2 regions of the Curtobacterium sp. DN_7.5 genome follow, and region 2 is predicted to be linked to the other one. Evidence: predicted binding sites of a transcription regulator. Region 2 holds the regulator's gene; the other holds the start of a gene.
What was found. The regulator HspR, encoded in region 2, represses chaperone genes until heat shock. The targets are predictions, from matches to a motif close to AAGTTGAGTCNNNNNGACTCAACTT.
Positions count from the first base shown of each region.

Region 1: a site for HspR is predicted at 4,492-4,516, ahead of MON03_RS00385 (Hsp20/alpha crystallin family protein). Genes of this name have one in related genera too.

Region 1 covers NZ_CP093378.1:78,394-86,544, reverse strand. The annotation lists gene MON03_RS00400 (type 1 periplasmic-binding domain-containing protein) at 1-656, opposite strand, end outside; gene MON03_RS00395 (HupE/UreJ family protein) at 815-2,074, shown strand; gene MON03_RS00390 (Ig-like domain repeat protein) at 2,225-4,354, shown strand; gene MON03_RS00385 (Hsp20/alpha crystallin family protein) at 4,543-4,983, shown strand; gene MON03_RS00380 (hypothetical protein) at 4,997-5,296, shown strand; gene MON03_RS00375 (SDR family NAD(P)-dependent oxidoreductase) at 5,421-6,107, shown strand; gene MON03_RS00370 (sensor histidine kinase) at 6,388-7,593, shown strand; gene MON03_RS00365 (response regulator) at 7,590-8,151, shown strand, end outside.
Region 2 covers NZ_CP093378.1:476,652-484,802, reverse strand. The annotation lists gene dnaK (molecular chaperone DnaK) at 1-234, shown strand, start outside; gene MON03_RS02335 (nucleotide exchange factor GrpE) at 235-882, shown strand; gene MON03_RS02330 (DnaJ C-terminal domain-containing protein) at 906-1,913, shown strand; gene MON03_RS02325 (heat shock protein transcriptional repressor HspR) at 2,085-2,495, shown strand; gene MON03_RS02320 (hypothetical protein) at 2,556-3,023, opposite strand; gene MON03_RS02315 (glycosyltransferase) at 3,087-4,229, shown strand; gene MON03_RS02310 (glycosyltransferase) at 4,308-5,423, opposite strand; gene MON03_RS02305 (arsenate reductase/protein-tyrosine-phosphatase family protein) at 5,420-5,995, opposite strand; gene MON03_RS02300 (hypothetical protein) at 5,995-7,344, opposite strand; gene MON03_RS02295 (tyrosine-protein kinase domain-containing protein) at 7,420-8,151, shown strand, end outside.

The DNA of each region.
Region 1 (8,151 bases), 400 kb from region 2:
GCCCGCCCAGCACGCTCGGGCGTGAAGGTCGAGGGGTCGTGGTGGCTCGAGGCCCCGAGCCCCTCGCCGCGGAACCCCGCCCCGGTCCAGTCGGCGGCGGTCACGTTCGAGGTGGGCTCGGCGATCTCCGCGCCCAGCACGAGGAACTGCTGGTGGAGCGCGCTCGGCGAGATCGCTGCGACGGGGTCGACCATCGCGTTCCCGACGCTGATGACGAGGTCGGCCCGGTCCGCGACCGCCTGGAGCACGGCGTCCGTCATGCCGTCGGCGGATGCGGGCTGGACGTCGGTCACGGTGACCCCCTCGGCGGCTGCCCAGCTCCGGACCGCCGATGCGAGCGTCGCGGTCTGGGCATCGTCACCCGCGCCGTACTCCCCCGGCGACAGCAGCACGACGTCGTAGTCGGCCGGCGGGTGGGTGCCGTCCCAGGAGCCGGGGGCCGGACTGATCGTCGCCTCGGGCGACGGGGGACTGCTCGGGTCGACGAAGCCGGCGCCGAGCGTGCCGGCGGCGTCCGACGACGAGGACCGGGTGGTCGGGACCCCTCCGGCCTCCCCGCTCGGACCGGACGAGCACGCCGTCAGCAGGAGCGCGCCCGCGACGGTCACGGCGAGCGCACACGCGAGCACGGGCGTCCGGGAGCGGATGCGGTTCACGGTGGGGCCTCCGGGCATGACGGGGCGAGCAGGGCCGGACCATGGAACCACGACGCGCGGCACCTGCGGGAGGCGTGGGCGCGCTGATCCGCGGTCGGTCGGCAACCGGTCGCCGACTGTTCACCTGCCGGTTGCCTCGACCGGAGATCGTCTGCCCGGTGACCCCCGGAACCACCCGCTCCCCGCACCGCACCCCGATCCTCCGACACCGGATCGTGGCCGCGGTGCTGCTCGCCGTCGTCGCCGTCGTCGGCCTCCTCGCCCTCGGCGGCCCGGCGTCGGCGCACGGCTTCAGCTCGGTCGTCTACGCGCACGTCGACTCGAGGGATGCGGGGACCGTGCGCGCGCGGCTCGGCCTCGAGTACGACCTCATGCTCGTGTCCGTGGGGACGAGCGAGCACGACGACCCGTTCTACCGGGCGGGCCAGGCCGCGTGGGACGACGGGGACTTCCCCGGGATGCGGAAGACCGCCGAGGCCCACCTCGAGTCACTCGGCGCGTACGTCCTCGACCGGTTCACCGTGACCTCCGGCGGCCGGGCGTGCGTGGGCGAACTGGAGCCGACGGTCACGGTCGACATGCAGGACGAGGTCCCGTACGCCGAGGTGACGGCGGACTTCACCTGCCCCGACCCCGGTCGCACCGACTCGGGGCACGTGGTGTCCTCGACGCTCTTCCCGGACCACGAGTCGTTCGTCACCGGCACGAAGACGATCGTCACGTACGACGTCGACGGCAAGCAGGGCTCCGCCACACTGGCCACGGACAGCCCGTCGTTCTCCACCGAGCAGTCCGCCGGGCAGCGGTTCTGGGAGTTCTTCACCCTCGGCGCCGAGCACCTGCTCACCGGCATCGACCACATCCTGTTCCTGGTGGCGTTGATCGCCGGGTCCCGGCGACTCCGGGAGGTCGTCTACACGGCCTCGGCGTTCACCGTCGCGCACTCGATCACGTTCATCCTCGCCGCCCTCGGGGTGGTGAGCCCGCCGTCGATCGTCGTCGAGCCACTCATCGCGCTCTCGATCGCCGCGGTCGCCGGCTGGTACCTCTGGCGCCTCTGGCGTCGCCGTTCCCGCGCGGACGAGCTCGCCGTCGGCACCGAGGGCCGGTTCGCCCTCGACCGCTCGGGCTGGTCCCGGCTCGCGGTGGTGTTCGCGTTCGGGCTCGTCCACGGGCTCGGGTTCGCCGGGGCGCTCGGCATCCACGAGGCGTTCTCGTGGCAGCTCCTGGTGTCGCTCCTCATCTTCAACGTCGGGATCGAAGCGGTGCAGCTCGCGATCATCGCGATCGTGTTCCCGCCGCTCGCGCTGCTGCGTCGCCGAGCCCACATCGCGTCCCTCTGGGTCACCGGGGCGATCACGGCCGGCGTCTTCGTCATGGGCATGATCTGGTTCGTGCAGCGCCTCGCCGCCGGCTGAGGCAGCGGCAGCCTCAGCGCCGTCGTCGCGACCCTGTGACGGTCCTCAGCAAACCGGGTCTGTCCGTACACACAGCGTTCACCGAGGGGTTCCACGGCGCGCCCAGAGTCTCCCGTGCACGTTCCTCTCGTTCCTGAACGGATCACGATCATGAGTCTCCTGTCCAGCACGCCCGCACGGCGTCGCACGACCCTCCGCCTCGGCGGGGCCGTCCTGGGTGCCGCGCTCGTCGCCGGCGCGGCCTTCACGGGCACCGGTACGGCGACGGCTGCGCCGACGACCCCGACCACGAACATCTCGACCGGCGGCCCCATCCACGTCCTGCTGGGCGTCGGCGCCACCGAGAGCCAGCGCATCGCCTCCTGGTACTTCCCGACCAACGTCGACCAGTCGCTCGAGATCGAGAAGACCGCCGACCTGGCGGACGGCGCCTTCACCAGCGCCAAGAAGACCATCGCCGCCTCGAAGGCCGCCAACACCGCGGCCGACACGAGCACCACCGACTCCGACACCAAGAGCATCGCCGGCATCGCCGCGGAGTCCGGCTACATCAACGCGCACGCGACGATCAGCGACCTCGAGCCGAACACGAGCTACACGTACCACGTGGGTGCGGCGGACGGCTCGGCGTGGTCGTCGACGTACACCTTCACGACGAAGCGCTTCAGCGGCGACTTCGACTTCCTGTTCTTCGGCGACCCGCAGATCGGTTCGTCGGGCTTCGTCGACGACGACGGCGCGGGTTGGGCGGACACGCTCGAGTACGCGACCCGGAACGACCCCGCGGCCGAGCTCCTCGTCTCCGGCGGCGACCAGGTCGAGCACGCCAACAACGAGTACGAGTGGGGCGCGTTCGCCGACAGCAGCGACGTGCTCAAGCAGTACCCGTGGGCCTCGACGATCGGCAACCACGACGTCGGCGGCAAGGCGTACGAGCAGCACAACCAGGTCCCGAACTCGCTCAAGGTCCCGGACTTCTACCCGGGCGGCAACAGCACCGCGAACTCGGGCGGTGACTACTGGTACACCTACAAGGGCGTCCTGTTCATCGACATCAACTCGAACGCCTACGCCGGTGGCTCGGACGCGGCACACGTGTCGTACGTCCGCGACGTCATCAACCGCTACGGCGACGACGCGAAGTGGACCGCGCTGGTCTACCACCACTCGATCTACTCGCCCGCCGACCACGCGAACGACGCCGACAACCAGCAGCGACGGTTCGACTTCACGCGGGCGTTCTCGGACCTCGGCGTCGACATCGTCCTGCAGGGCCACGACCACTCGTACTCCCGCAGCTACGCGATCAAGAACGGCAAGAAGGCCAACCCTGACGAGCAGCCGGCGGCCCCCGAGGTCTTCTCCGGCCCCGGCGGCGTGATCTACATCACCGCCAACTCGGCATCCGGCTCGAAGTACTACGACCTGACCGCTCCGGACGCCACCAAGGGCGGCTACGGTGCGGACCCGCTCGACCCGACCGGCAAGCGCCACTGGGCCAACTCGGTCGAGAACCAGGAGCACGTGCGGACGTACGTCAAGGTCTCGGTGACGGACGACGCACTCGACGTGCACGACATCCGCGCCGGAGACTGCTCCGCGCCGAACGCCGCCGTGACCCACGGCAAGGTGTCCGACTGCGGTGTCACGCTCCAGCCGACGGCCTCGGCCGACCCGGCCCCGATCGGGTCGACCGTCGACCGCTTCCAGCTCGACGCGGCCCTGCCGGCCACGACCACGAAGCTCTCGGTCTCGGCCCCGGAGCAGACCCTCGGCACCGCGAAGCCCGCCACGGTCACCGCGACCGTCGACGGCGGCATCGGCACCCAGGTCGGGACGGTGACCTTCTCGGACGGCGGCACGGCACTCGGGACGGTCGACCTGGAGGCGGGCTCGGCGACGCTGACCCTGCCGGCCTCGCTGGCACTGGGCGAGCACGCGCTCTCCGCCACGTTCACGAGCACCTCGGCGTTCGCCGGGGCCTCCTCCGCCACGACCAGCGCGACCGCGTTCGAGGTCGCCAAGACCCCGTCGCGGACGGCCGTGAAGTACAGCGCCGGCAAGGCGACGGTGCAGGTCAAGGCGACCGGGGTCACGGTGAACGGCACCGCTCGGATCTACCAGGGCTCGAAGCGCCTGGCGACGGTCACGGTGAAGTCCGGCACGGTGACGGTGGCGCTGCCGCTGCAGAAGGGCACGCACACGCTGCACGCCGTCTTCGCCGGGACCGACCAGCTCACGACCAGCACGAGCCCGAACGTCACGGTCGTCGTCAAGTAGACCCGACCCCCGCACGACCGGAGGCCCCGCGACAGCCGTCGCGGGGCCTTCCGCATCCGCTGTCGCTCTCCGCCGGACTCCCAGCTGACACTGAGCGATCTGTTGGCACTCTCTGGGTTCGAGTGCTAGAACAGAAGCAGTTGAGTCGAGGGGACTCAACACAGAACACCACGAAGGAGTTGACGACGATGACGATGAACTTCGACCCGTTCCGCGAGCTCGACCGCCTCGCCGGCTCCCTGCTCGGGAGCGCCGGCGGGCCGCGTTCGATGCCGATGGACCTGTACCGCACCGGGGACCACTTCGTCCTCGACGTCGACCTGCCCGGCATCGACCCGGGCAGCGTCGACGTCGACGTGGACGGCTCGGTCCTCACCATCCGTGCCGAGCGCACCCTCGGCGCTCCCGAGGGCTCGCAGTGGATCACACGCGAGCGGCAGCCCGGCACGTTCGTCCGGCAGCTGACGCTCGGCGACCACCTCGACGCCGGCCGCATCACCGCCGCGTACGACAACGGCGTGCTGAGCATCACCATCCCGGTGAAGGAGTCCGCGAAGCCGCGCAAGATCGACGTCGCGGTCGGCACCGGCTCGCAGCAGCTCGCCGTCGCCGGCGGCACCTCCGAGTAGGCCCGGGGGCGCGATGGCAGGACTGCTCAACGCGCTCCTCGCGATCGCGGTCGTCACCGCCGGCCTGACGGTGACGAGCCTCGACCGCCGGGTCGCGCTCGTGCTCGGGGCGACCGGCAGCACGGTCGGGTCGTTCCTCGCCTGGGTCGCCGCCCCGGCCGCGTGGTCGGGTGCGGTGCCCTGGGTCGCGTCGGTCCTCGGGACCGCGGCGCTCGTGGCCGGGTGGAGCGCGGTCCGGCTGTACGACGGCGTCTTCGCGCCGCCGCCGGAACCGGCGGACGACACCGGGACGGTCGCGACGACCAGGCGGTGACCGGAAGACGGACTGGAGGCGCGGTGCCGGCTGGCACCGCGCCTCCAGTCCGTTCGTTGCACGGGAGCACGGGACGCGCGCGTTCCGTGGGACGACTCCTCCTTGTTCGGCTAGCGTGCAGCGCATGGACCTGCAGCTCTCGGATCGTGTCGCGCTCGTCGTCGGGGGGAAGGGCTACATCGGCCGCGCGGTCGTGGACCGTCTCCGTGCCGAGGGGGCGACCGTCGTCGTGGCCTCGCGCAGCGCCGGGGACGACGAGGACGGCGTGGTGATCGACACCGCGTCACAGGAGTCCGTCGACGCCGGGGTCGCGACGGTGGTCGAGCGGCACGGGCGCATCGACGTCCTGGTCGTGACGGCGGCTCCGAGTGCACGGACCCTCGACCCCGCGCGGAAGTCCGACCCCGAGCAGGTCGCCGCGGCGATCGACGGCAAGGCACTCGGCTTCCTGCGCGTCGCGAACGCCGTCGTCCCGCACCAGCGCGAGGCCGGCTTCGGCCGGGTCGTCGTCGTGAGCGGCCAGAACGCCTACATCTCGGGGAACATCACCGCGTCGCTCCGGAACACGGCCGCGAACGTGATCGCGAAGAACCTCGCCGACGAACTCGCCGGGTCGGGCGTCAGCGTGAACGTGGTGAACCCGGGGACCGTGACCGACGAGCCGGCGGCCCAGGTGCAGCACGGTGCGGGCGGGGAGTCGAGCCCGCAGCAGATCGCGGACCTCGTCGCGTTCCTCTCGTCCCCGCTGTCGGCGCTCAGCGGGGAGTCCGTCTCGATCGCCCACCGGATGCTCGGGTCCGTCGTGGTCTGACCCCGGGGCGCGTCCCACGACGGCGGGCGGGGGGGACGACCCGTTCGTCCTCGGGACGGATGCGCTTCGGCCGCCCGCCCGATGCCCGACGGGTGGTCGGTCCCCCAGGCTGACACCATGGACTCCTCGATCAAGCACGTCATCGCCACCCTGTCGGTCTGCGCCGGGATCGTCGCCGTCACCGCGTGGGCACTCATCGCGATGTCCCCGGTGGCGTGAGCACCGGGAGCGACGCGGCCCACGGCCGAGCGGCGCACGACCCCGTGCGATGATCGGAGCCGTGACGGAAGGGCGCACGTTCATCCGACCGCTCGCCACGCGCTCGATCGTCGTCGACGTGGTCTGGGCGGTCGTCGCGGCGCTCGCCTTCCTCGCCCCGGTCGACCTCGAGCTCGAGCACGCCAGCATCCTCGCCGTGGTCGCCGCCGCCGGTGCCATCGCGGTGCGACGGATCTCGCCGTCGGTCGCGATGCTCCTGGTCGTCACGCTCGGCTTCGTCCAGGTCGCCGGCGGCGAACGGCCGTCCCTCGTCGACCTCGCGATCTTCGTGGTGATCGGCACCAGCGCGATCGTGGGCACCCGCGCCGAGGTCGTCCTCTCCGGACTGCTGGCGTTCGTCGCCGGCGTGGGCGCGACGCTCTACCTCACCGTCACCGGGTTCCGGTTCGCGGTGCTCGTGAACGGTCCCCGCGACCAGGCCTTCCTCGCCATGGCGGCACCGGCCGCGGCACTCCTGGCGGTGTGGGCGGGCGGCCTGGCGGTCCGCGCGTTCCGGTCCCGCGACCGCGAGTCCGAGCGCCGCGCCCACGCCGAGGAGGCCCGCTCCCGCGCCGAGGCCGTGGCCACCGAGGCCGAGGCGACCGCCACCCGCGCCATCGACGTCGCGGAGTCGGAACGCATCCGTGCGGCGATCGCCCGCGACGTGCACGACGTGGTGGGACACTCGCTCGCGGTGATCATCGCGCAGGCGGACTCGGTGCCGTTCCTCGCCGACGAGGCACGGGTCCGCGAGGTCAGCGCCACGATCGCCAGCACGGCCCGGAGCTCGCTCATGGAGGTGCGGCAGGTCCTCGGCCAGATCGACGGCACCGGCGACTCCGGCCCGGCGACGCTCGACGAGATCGTGCAGGGCATCCGCGACGCCGGCGTCCCGGTGGAGCACGCCGTCCGCGGCGGTCCCCGACCGTTCGGCCACGACGCCGGGACGGCCGCCCGACGGGTGCTGCAAGAGATGCTCACCAACGCGCTCCGGCACGGCGCCCCCGGCATGCCCGTCACCGTCCGGGAGACGTGGCGGTCCGCCGACCTCGTCCTCGAGGTCGAGAACGTCGTCGGCAGCGGCGCGACCGGCGGCTCGGGCCGCGGGGTCGACGGCATGCGCTCCCGGCTCGCCGCGCTCGACGGCTCCTTCGACGCCGCAGTCCTCGACGACGTGTTCGTGGCCCGCGCCCGCATCCCGATCGACATCCCAGGGGGGAACCGATGACGAACACGACCGACGAGCCAGCCGACCAGGCACGCCCGACCGGCGGCGCCGACCCGGCACGACCGACCGACGACGTCCACCAGCCAGCCGCCCCGGCGGGCGCGACCCCGCGCCCCATCCGCGTCCTCCTCACCGACGACCAGGCGCTCTTCCGAGCCGGCCTCCGCGTGGTGCTCGACGCGCAGGACGACATGGTCGTGGTGGGCGAGGCGTCGGACGGCGCGGAGGCCCTCACCGCGATCCCGGCCGTCCGCCCGGACGTGGTGCTCCTCGACATGCGGATGGCCGGCATGGACGGGGTCGAGACCGTCCGACACCTCTTCTCCGGGAGCTTCCCCGCCCCGGTCCCCCGCGTCATCGTGCTCACGACGTTCGGCCTCGACCCGGCGGCGGCGACCGCGATCCGCCTCGGTGCGAGCGGGTTCCTGCTCAAGGACACGACCCCGCCGTTCCTCTTCGCCGCCATCCGGGCCGTCCACGAGGGCAGCTCGGTCATCGCCCCGAACGACCTCGCACAGCTCTTCGGCGCCGACGTCGAGCGTGCGCCGAAGCCGCAGC
Region 2 (8,151 bases):
CTGAAGTCGGCACTCGCGGGCGAGGACGACGACGCCGTCAAGACCGCCTTCGACAAGCTCAACGAGTCGCAGGGCAAGCTCGGCCAGGCGATCTACTCGGAGAGCGCAGCCTCGCAGCAGGACGCCTCCGCCGCAGGCGGTGCAGGGGCCGGCGCCGAAGGCGCCACCGCTGACGACGAGGACATCGTCGACGCCGAGGTCGTGGACGACGAGGACGACAAGGACAAGAAGTAGATGACGGACCCCAAGGACAACGTGCCGAACGAGGACGAACCCCAGGTCGAGGGCGACGCCACCAACGCGCAGGAGCCCGAGGACCTCATCGAGGCGGAGGGACCGGACGTGGAACTCCCCACGGACGGCCCCGCCGCCGGCGGCCCCCAGAGCGATCTGAGCCCCGAGGACGAAGCGCTGCTGGCTGACGCTGCCAGGGGCATCGCCGAGGACAAGCTCAGCAGCGAGGACCGCGACCTGGTGGCCGAGATGCGTGCCGACATGCTCCGTGCGCAGGCCGAGCTGGTGAACTTCCGGAAGCGCGTCGAACGCGACCGCGAGGCCAACCGTGAGGTCGCCATCGCCGAGGTCGTGCGGGCACTCCTGCCCGCGCTCGACGACCTCACCCGCGCCGAGGCCCACGGTGACCTCGCCGAGGGGCCGATGCAGGTCATCGGTCAGAAGATCCGCGGCGGCTTCGAGAAGTTCAAGCTCGTGCAGATCGGCGAGAAGGGTGAGGCCTTCGACCCGAACATCCACGAGGCGATCGTGCAGCTCCCCACGCCGGGGGCGACCGCGCAGACCGTGGCGGACGTCGTCGAGCCGGGCTACAAGCTCGGCGAGCGCGTCCTCCGTGCGGCCAAGGTCGCGGTCGCGGTCCCGGCCTGACCGCGGGAAGGAGGTAGGGATTCATGGCCAGTCAGGACTGGTTCGACAAGGACTTCTACAAGGTCCTCGGTGTCGACAAGACGGCGAGCGACGCTGAGCTGAAGAAGACCTACCGGAAGCTCGCGCGGCAGTACCACCCGGACTCCAACCCGGGTGACGCCGCCGCCGAGGCCCGCTTCAAGGAGATCAGCGAGGCGTACTCGGTGCTGTCCGACAAGGAGCAGCGCCAGGAGTACGACCAGGTCCGTGCCATGGGCTCGGGCGCCCGCTTCACCGCGGGCGGCCCGGGCGCCCAGGGCGGCTTCGAGGACGTCTTCGGCGGCATGTTCGGCGGCGGGGGCGGTCAGCGCGTCCGCTTCGGGCAGCCCGGCAACGGGCGCGGCGGCGCGAGCGGCTTCGAGGACATCCTCGGCGGCATGTTCGGCGGTGGCGGCGGCTTCGGCCAGTCCAACGGCGGCTACCGCGGGTTCGGCGGCCCCACGAAGGGTGCTGACGTCACCGCCTCCACGACGCTCGACTTCGCGACCGCGATCGCCGGCGACACCGTCAAGCTCGCACAGGGCAACGGTCGCACGGTCAACGTGCGCATCCCGGCCGGGGTCGCGGACGGGCAGAAGATCCGCCTCCGCGGACGCGGGCAGCCCTCCCCCGACGGCGGCGAGGCCGGCGACCTCGTGGTCACGGTCTCGGTCCGCAAGCACCCGGTGTTCGAGCGTGACGGGCTCAACCTCCGCGTCGACGTCCCCGTGACGTTCGCCGAGGCGGCGCTCGGTGCGACGATCCAGGTGCCGACGCTCGGCGGCGAGCCCGTCAAGCTGCGGGTCGCCCCCGGCACCCCGTCGGGTCGTGTCCTCCGCGTCAAGGGCCGCGGGGTCACGACGAAGAAGGGCACCGGCGATCTGCTCGCCACCGTGCAGGTCGCGGTGCCATCGCACCTCACGGACAAGCAGCGCGAGGCCGTCGAGGCCCTCGCGGCCGCCCTGCCCGACGAGGACCCCCGCGAGGACCTCCTCGCCAAGGCGCGCGGCTAGCGTCATGAGCGACCGGTCTGGAGGCTCGGTGCGGCTCCGACACGGAGCCGCACCGAGCCTCTCCCCACCGGCACGGCCGACACGCCGCTGGCGCGTCGCGTGGGGACCGGCGGCGTGGGCCCAGGCTGTTGTGCACCACGCGCTGAACGGAAGGGGCGGTCGATGACCGACATGGACGAGAACTCGCCCGTCTTCGCCATCGCCATGGCAGCGGAGCTGGCCGAGATGCACCCGCAGACGCTGCGGCAGTACGACCGGCTCGGCCTCGTCGTGCCCGGCCGGACCCGCGGCGGCTCGCGGCGCTACTCGATGCGCGACATCGCACAGCTGCGGGAGATCGCGCGCCTCGGGTCCGAGGGCGTCTCGCTCGAGGGCATCCGGCGGGTGCTCGAACTCGAGAACGAGAACCGGGCGCTGCGCTCGCGGGTGTCCGAGCTCGAGACGGCCCTGGCCGACCAGCTCATCAGCCGTCCGGGCGCACGCGTGTTCGCCGCCTCGGCCACCGGTGCGGCCGTCCCGCTGCGCGCCGGGGTGCGGCCGCAGCGGAACACGCAGATCGTCCTGTGGCGGCCCCCGCGCTGATCCGTTGCAAGCACGATGCCCCCGACTCCGTCACGGAGTCGGGGGCGTGTCGCAGTGGTGTCAGCGCTGCTCGACGCGGTTGTCCTTCGTGTCGCCCGTGGTCTTCGGCGCATTGTCGGCGAGCACCGAGTTGCCGCCCCCCTTGAGCTCGAGCGAGCCGATGGTCTTCGCGGCAACGCCGTTGATGTCGCCGTCGATGACGAGGGTGCCGACCTTGCCCAGCTGCACCACCGAGTTGCCCGTAGTGATGGTGACGAGGTCGCAGTCGCCCGCGAGGACGACCTTGGCGTTCGGCTGGTCGATCGTCGCCTTCCCGTCGACGCAGGAGGCCTCATGGGTCTCGACACCCTCGGGCAGGTTGCCGAAGAGCGCCTCGTCGGTGACTGCCGGTGCTGTCGCGGACGCGGTGGGCTTCGGCGTCGCGGACGCCTTGTCCTGCGCGTCGGCGGACGAGCACGCCGTCAGGCCGAGCAGCGAGACGGCGACGGCGGAGGTCGCGAGGACGGATCGGAGCGCGGTGCGGTTCATGTCGAAGCCTTTCGTGGACTTGTTTCCCTGTCGTGTTCTATATATTACATGTACAATCGGAACATGGCAATCACCGTCGCGTTCGTCACCCACAGCGCTCAGTGCTCCGGAGCCGAACTCTTCGTGGCCCGCACCTGTGCAGCACTGGACCGTGTCCACCCCGTCGTGGTCCTCGGAGAACACGGCCCCGTGGAGAGCGTCCTGCGCGCTCGGGGCATCGAGTACGTCGTGATCCCGCTCGGAGCCAGCGTCGCGCGGGTCAGCGCCCGAGGCGCCGGCGTCGCGAACGCCGCCACCGCAGCCGTGGGGACGATCGCCGCGACCGTGCGGCTCCGGAACTGGCTGCGTTCCCGCGGCGTCGACGTCGTCGCGACACACTCGGCGAAGGCGCACGTGTACGCCGGGGCGGCGGCTCGCGCTGCCGGTGTCCCCGTCGTGGCCCACGCGCACGACATCATGGGAGTGGAGGGCGCGGCTCCGCTGGGCGCGCGACTCCTCCGTGCGGTGTTCCGGACGGTCCCGCGCGAGGTGATCGCGAACTCCCGGACCACCCTCGGCTCACTCCCCGCTGCCGCCCGGCGTCGCGCGACGGTCATCGGCTGCCCCGCCGATGTCGGCACCGCGACACCGCAGCGCGACGAGGTTCGACGCTTCGTGCTGGTCGGCCGGATCACCGCCTGGAAAGGTCAGGACATCGCGGTCCGTGCCCTCGCCGCCGCGCGCGCCTGCGGCCTCGACCGGCGGGTCCGGCTCACCCTCGTCGGCGCCCCGCTCTTCGATGGCGACCTGGTGCACGAGCACGCGCTCCGCACGCTGGTCGACCGTCTGGGTCTGACGGACGCGATCGAGTTCCGTGGGCACGTCGACGACGTCGCAGCAGAGTACGCGCGGGCGGACGCCGTCCTGCACACCAGCCGCCGTCCGGAGCCCTTCGGCCAGGTGGTCGTCGAGGCACTCGCCGCCGGCCGGCCCGTGATCGCCGCCGACACCGGTGGTCCAGCCGAGATCCTCACGCACGAGCACGACGGCCTCCTCGTCCCCAGCGACGACCCCGCGGCACTGGCCGCGGCGATGCTCCGGATCGCCGACGACGCCGCGCTGCGAGCGTCCCTGGTGACGGAAGGGCGCTCGACCGCCCTCGCACACACGCCCGAACGGATCGCGACACAGATCGAAGACGTCCTCCTCCGCGCCGTGGCGCGCTGACGGCCGCCGAACATCCAGGAGGCACGGTGCCGGTCGCTCTCGACCGTCACCGTGCCGCCGTCTGTCCGTGGACGCAGATCAGGACACGCCCATCCACTCCCGCAGCTCCTGCTGGAACCGCTCGGTGCGGAACTGCGCCGCACGTTCTCGGCAGGCTGCGCCGTCGAGTCCCGAGACCCGGTCGACGGCCCGGGCGAGTGCCGCGTCCGAGAAGTCGTCGACGAGCGCGCCGGTCACACCGTCCTGCACCGTCTCACCAGCACCGCCGAGGCGGTTCGCGACGACCGGGGTGCCGAGCGCCATCGCCTCGACCGGCATGATGCCGAAGTCCTCGACAGGCGGGAACACGAACGCCGTCGCGCGCTGCATGAGTGCCGCCATCAGGGCGTCCGACGGATCGATCACGAACCGGACGTCCACGCCGCTCCGGGACGACAGCGCCCGCAGCTCGGTCTCGCCTGGGCCGCTGCCAGCGATCACCACCGGTCGGTCCGAGGCCCGACCCGCGTCGATCGCGACGTCGAGACGCTTGTACGGCACGAAGCGCGACGCTCCGAGGAGGTACCCCCGTGGGAGGTCCTCCAGCACGGCCAGCTCGTGCTCATCGAGTTCAGCACTCCAATCCGGAACGCTGGTCAGTCGATCCACCTGCACGGGAGGATGGATCACCCGTGCCTCGATGCCCCACGCGTCGCGGATGCGATCGCGGACGAAGCCGCTGTTCGCGGCGACGCGTCGGAGTTCGCGACCACGGCGCCGGTCGACGGCCCGGAAGAAGGGTGCGACGGCGCGGACCGCGAGACGGTCCCCGCGTGCGTCGAGCTCCGGGTTCCAGAGGTACCGCGCGGGGGTGTGCACGTAGGTGAACTGGCGCTCGGGAGCGACCCCGAGGACGCGGGCATGGTGCGCGAAGAGGTGGGAGGACACGAGCGCCCAGTCGTACTCCCCGCGGACGGGCGGCGCAGCTCGCCACATCGCGGACAGGGCCGGGAGCGCGAGCGCCTTGCGACCGCGGAGCGGTGTCCGCGCGATGAAGCTCTCGCGGACGACACGCCCCGGGTAGCGCCCCGGATCGTCGTCCCACGTGCAGCCGAGGTCTGCTGCCGGGAACGCGGACGCCATGGCGTCGACGACCCGCTCGGCCCCGCCCCGGCGCTCGATCCACTCGTGCAGGATGACACCCCGGCCGGTCATGCGGCCGCTCCGCTCGCACACGCGACGATGAGCGGCACGAGGGCCGAGACGGCGTCGTCCGCGGTCCGACGGAACGCCGCGTGCGCTTCCGCGTCTCCGGCGACGGGGTCCGGGATGTCGTCGGCCACAGGATCGGGCGTGATCGCGTCGAGTCGGCGCCGGCGGAGGACAGCGGCGACGTCACCGCCCGTCACCGCGACGTCGGCGACCAGATCAGCGCGCGACGCGATCCGAGCAGCCTCGCGGAGGGTGAAGACGCGCCGCAAGGTCCGCGGGACGCGCTCCACGATGCTCGAGCGGTGCCACCGCTCCATGGTGAGGACGAGGTCCGCGTCGGCGAGGAGCGCGGGCGTCGCGGGGCTTGACCGGAACGACTCGTGGCCGGTGATCCCTGCCGCGGCGAGCGCTGCGGACGAACGGTGGAACATCGGCCGACCGGCGACGGTACGGACTCCCACGCTGCGGACGGAATGATCGTGGACACCCGACCGGTCCAGCGCGTCGGCGAGCGCGAACTGCACGTAGGGCGAGCGGCAGATGTTCCCCTCGCAGGCGATGACGATGACGGACATCAGGACTCCGTTCTGGTGAGGAGACGCGCGGCGGTGGCCGGCGACACGGCGGTGGACGCTGCGGCTGCGGGACCTGCGTCGTGGATCAGGGCGCGTCGCCAGAGCGGGACGAAACAGACCCCGATCAGCAGCCAGAGCACGGGCGTGGAGAGGTCGGGGTTGCCCACGGACTTCGCGATGAGCAGTGCGACGAGGGACACGGAGGCGGGGAGCAGGCCGCGGTCCGTCCGGGTGGCGAGGACCGCGCCGACCACGAGGAGCAGGAACAGGACCGTGCCGGGGACACCGATGGTGCTCGGCAGCGCGACGGCGAACGACGAGGGGCGGTTGCCACCGAGGCCGACACCCAGTCCGCCCGTCTGGCCGATGAGCTGCAGACTGAACACGTCCGCTCCGGTGCGGGCGTTCCACGACTGGCTCCCGATCTTGTCGTCGACGAGCTCGACGATCGGCGCGGTGAGCTCGGACCACCAGCCGATGAGCACGAAGGCCGCGGCCAGTCCTCCGAGGACGAACCACTGCACGCCGACCCCGCCGAGGACGAGCGAGCGGACGAGCAGCACGACGATGCCGGCGGACACGACGACGCCCGACGCCACGACCGCCACACCGGAGGCAGCCTGCAGCAGGTTCGCACACGCGGTCAGGGCGAGGAGCCACCACGGCCAGCGACGACGTCGGACCCCGGTGGAGGCCATCATCGCGAAGAAGACGGCGGCCGGGAGCGAGAACGCCGCGAGCTCGCTCGGTTCGTTGAACACCCCACGGAGTCGGGTGCCGGGATCGGCGTAGATCGCGTTGGTGGTGTCCATGAGCGGCCCGAGGAGGTCACCGGAGCTGACGACCATGATCCCGCGCAGAGTCGTGCCGACGGTGCCGACCGCGAACGCGACGGTGACGGTGGTGAGGGCGGCTCCCGCGCGCACGAGGTACAGCAGGACAGCGACGGCGATCAGCACGTAGGCGACCTGACCCGCCGTGCTGGCCGTGAACGCGAGGGTGTCGGGGTCGAGCACCTGCAGGTCGACCCCGCCCCGCGAGGACAGGACGCGGATGCCCCGGAAGAACCACGGAGCGGCGACGGTGATGAGCAGGGACCAGGCGACGAAGCACACGAGCACGACACGGGTCCAGTGCGGGGCGAGGGCACCCGGGGCCGGTGCGAGGAGCAGCACGACCGCGAGCAACCCGGCGACGAAGAAGAGCGGCACGGAGTTCCCGCCGACCGAGACGGCCGCGGAGTACGGCAGCCCCGCCGTGACGCCGAGCACGATCGGCAGCCATGCCGTCCTGCGCGTGACGACGAGTCCGGCCAGCACCAGCGCGAGCACTGCTCCGAGGATCGTCATGCGACCTCCCTTGTCGTGAAATATCAAAGCATGTAGTATGAGTATTACACGCATCGACCCGGATCGGAAGACCACATGAACGTCGCACAATTCCTGCAGACACTGCGCAGACGGTGGTTCTCCGTCGCGCTGTTCCTCGTCCTCGGCGCGACGGCGGGAGTGGCCTCCGCCGCGATCCAGACGCCGCAGTACCGCGCGACCGCAGGCGTCTTCGTGGCGGTGAACGGCAGCGGGAACGTCAGCGACCTCAGTCAGGGCAACAACTTCTCCGCCGCCCGCGTGAAGTCGTACACGGCACTCGCGCAGACGCCCCGCGTCCTGGCGCTCGCGGCGAAGAAGGCCGGGTTGCACGGCGAAGCGGCGGACCTGAGCGGCACCGTCGTCGCGACCGCGCAGAACGACACCGTGCTCATCTCGATCAGTGCGACCGACCCCGACCCGGCGGTGGCCGCGACCGTGGCGAACGCCGTCACCGAGGTACTGATCGAGCAGGTGGACCACGTCGAGCGCGTCGGCGAGGGCGCCAGCGAGCTCGTGCGCCTCTCCGTCTTCCAGCCGGCATCGCCTCCCGGAGCGCCGTACGAGCCGCGTGTGACCGTCGCCGCAGCGCTCGGCATCATCGCGGGGCTGGCCATCGGCATCGGTCAGGCCTTCGTCCGGGCGGCGCTCGACACCCGTCTCCGGTCCGTCGAGGAGCTCGCCGCGATGACCGATGCGTCGGTGCTCGCCGAGATCCCGCTCGACGAGACGGTCGGCACGACCCCGGCGATCATGACCGACGACGACGGCTACAGCGTCCGCGCGGAG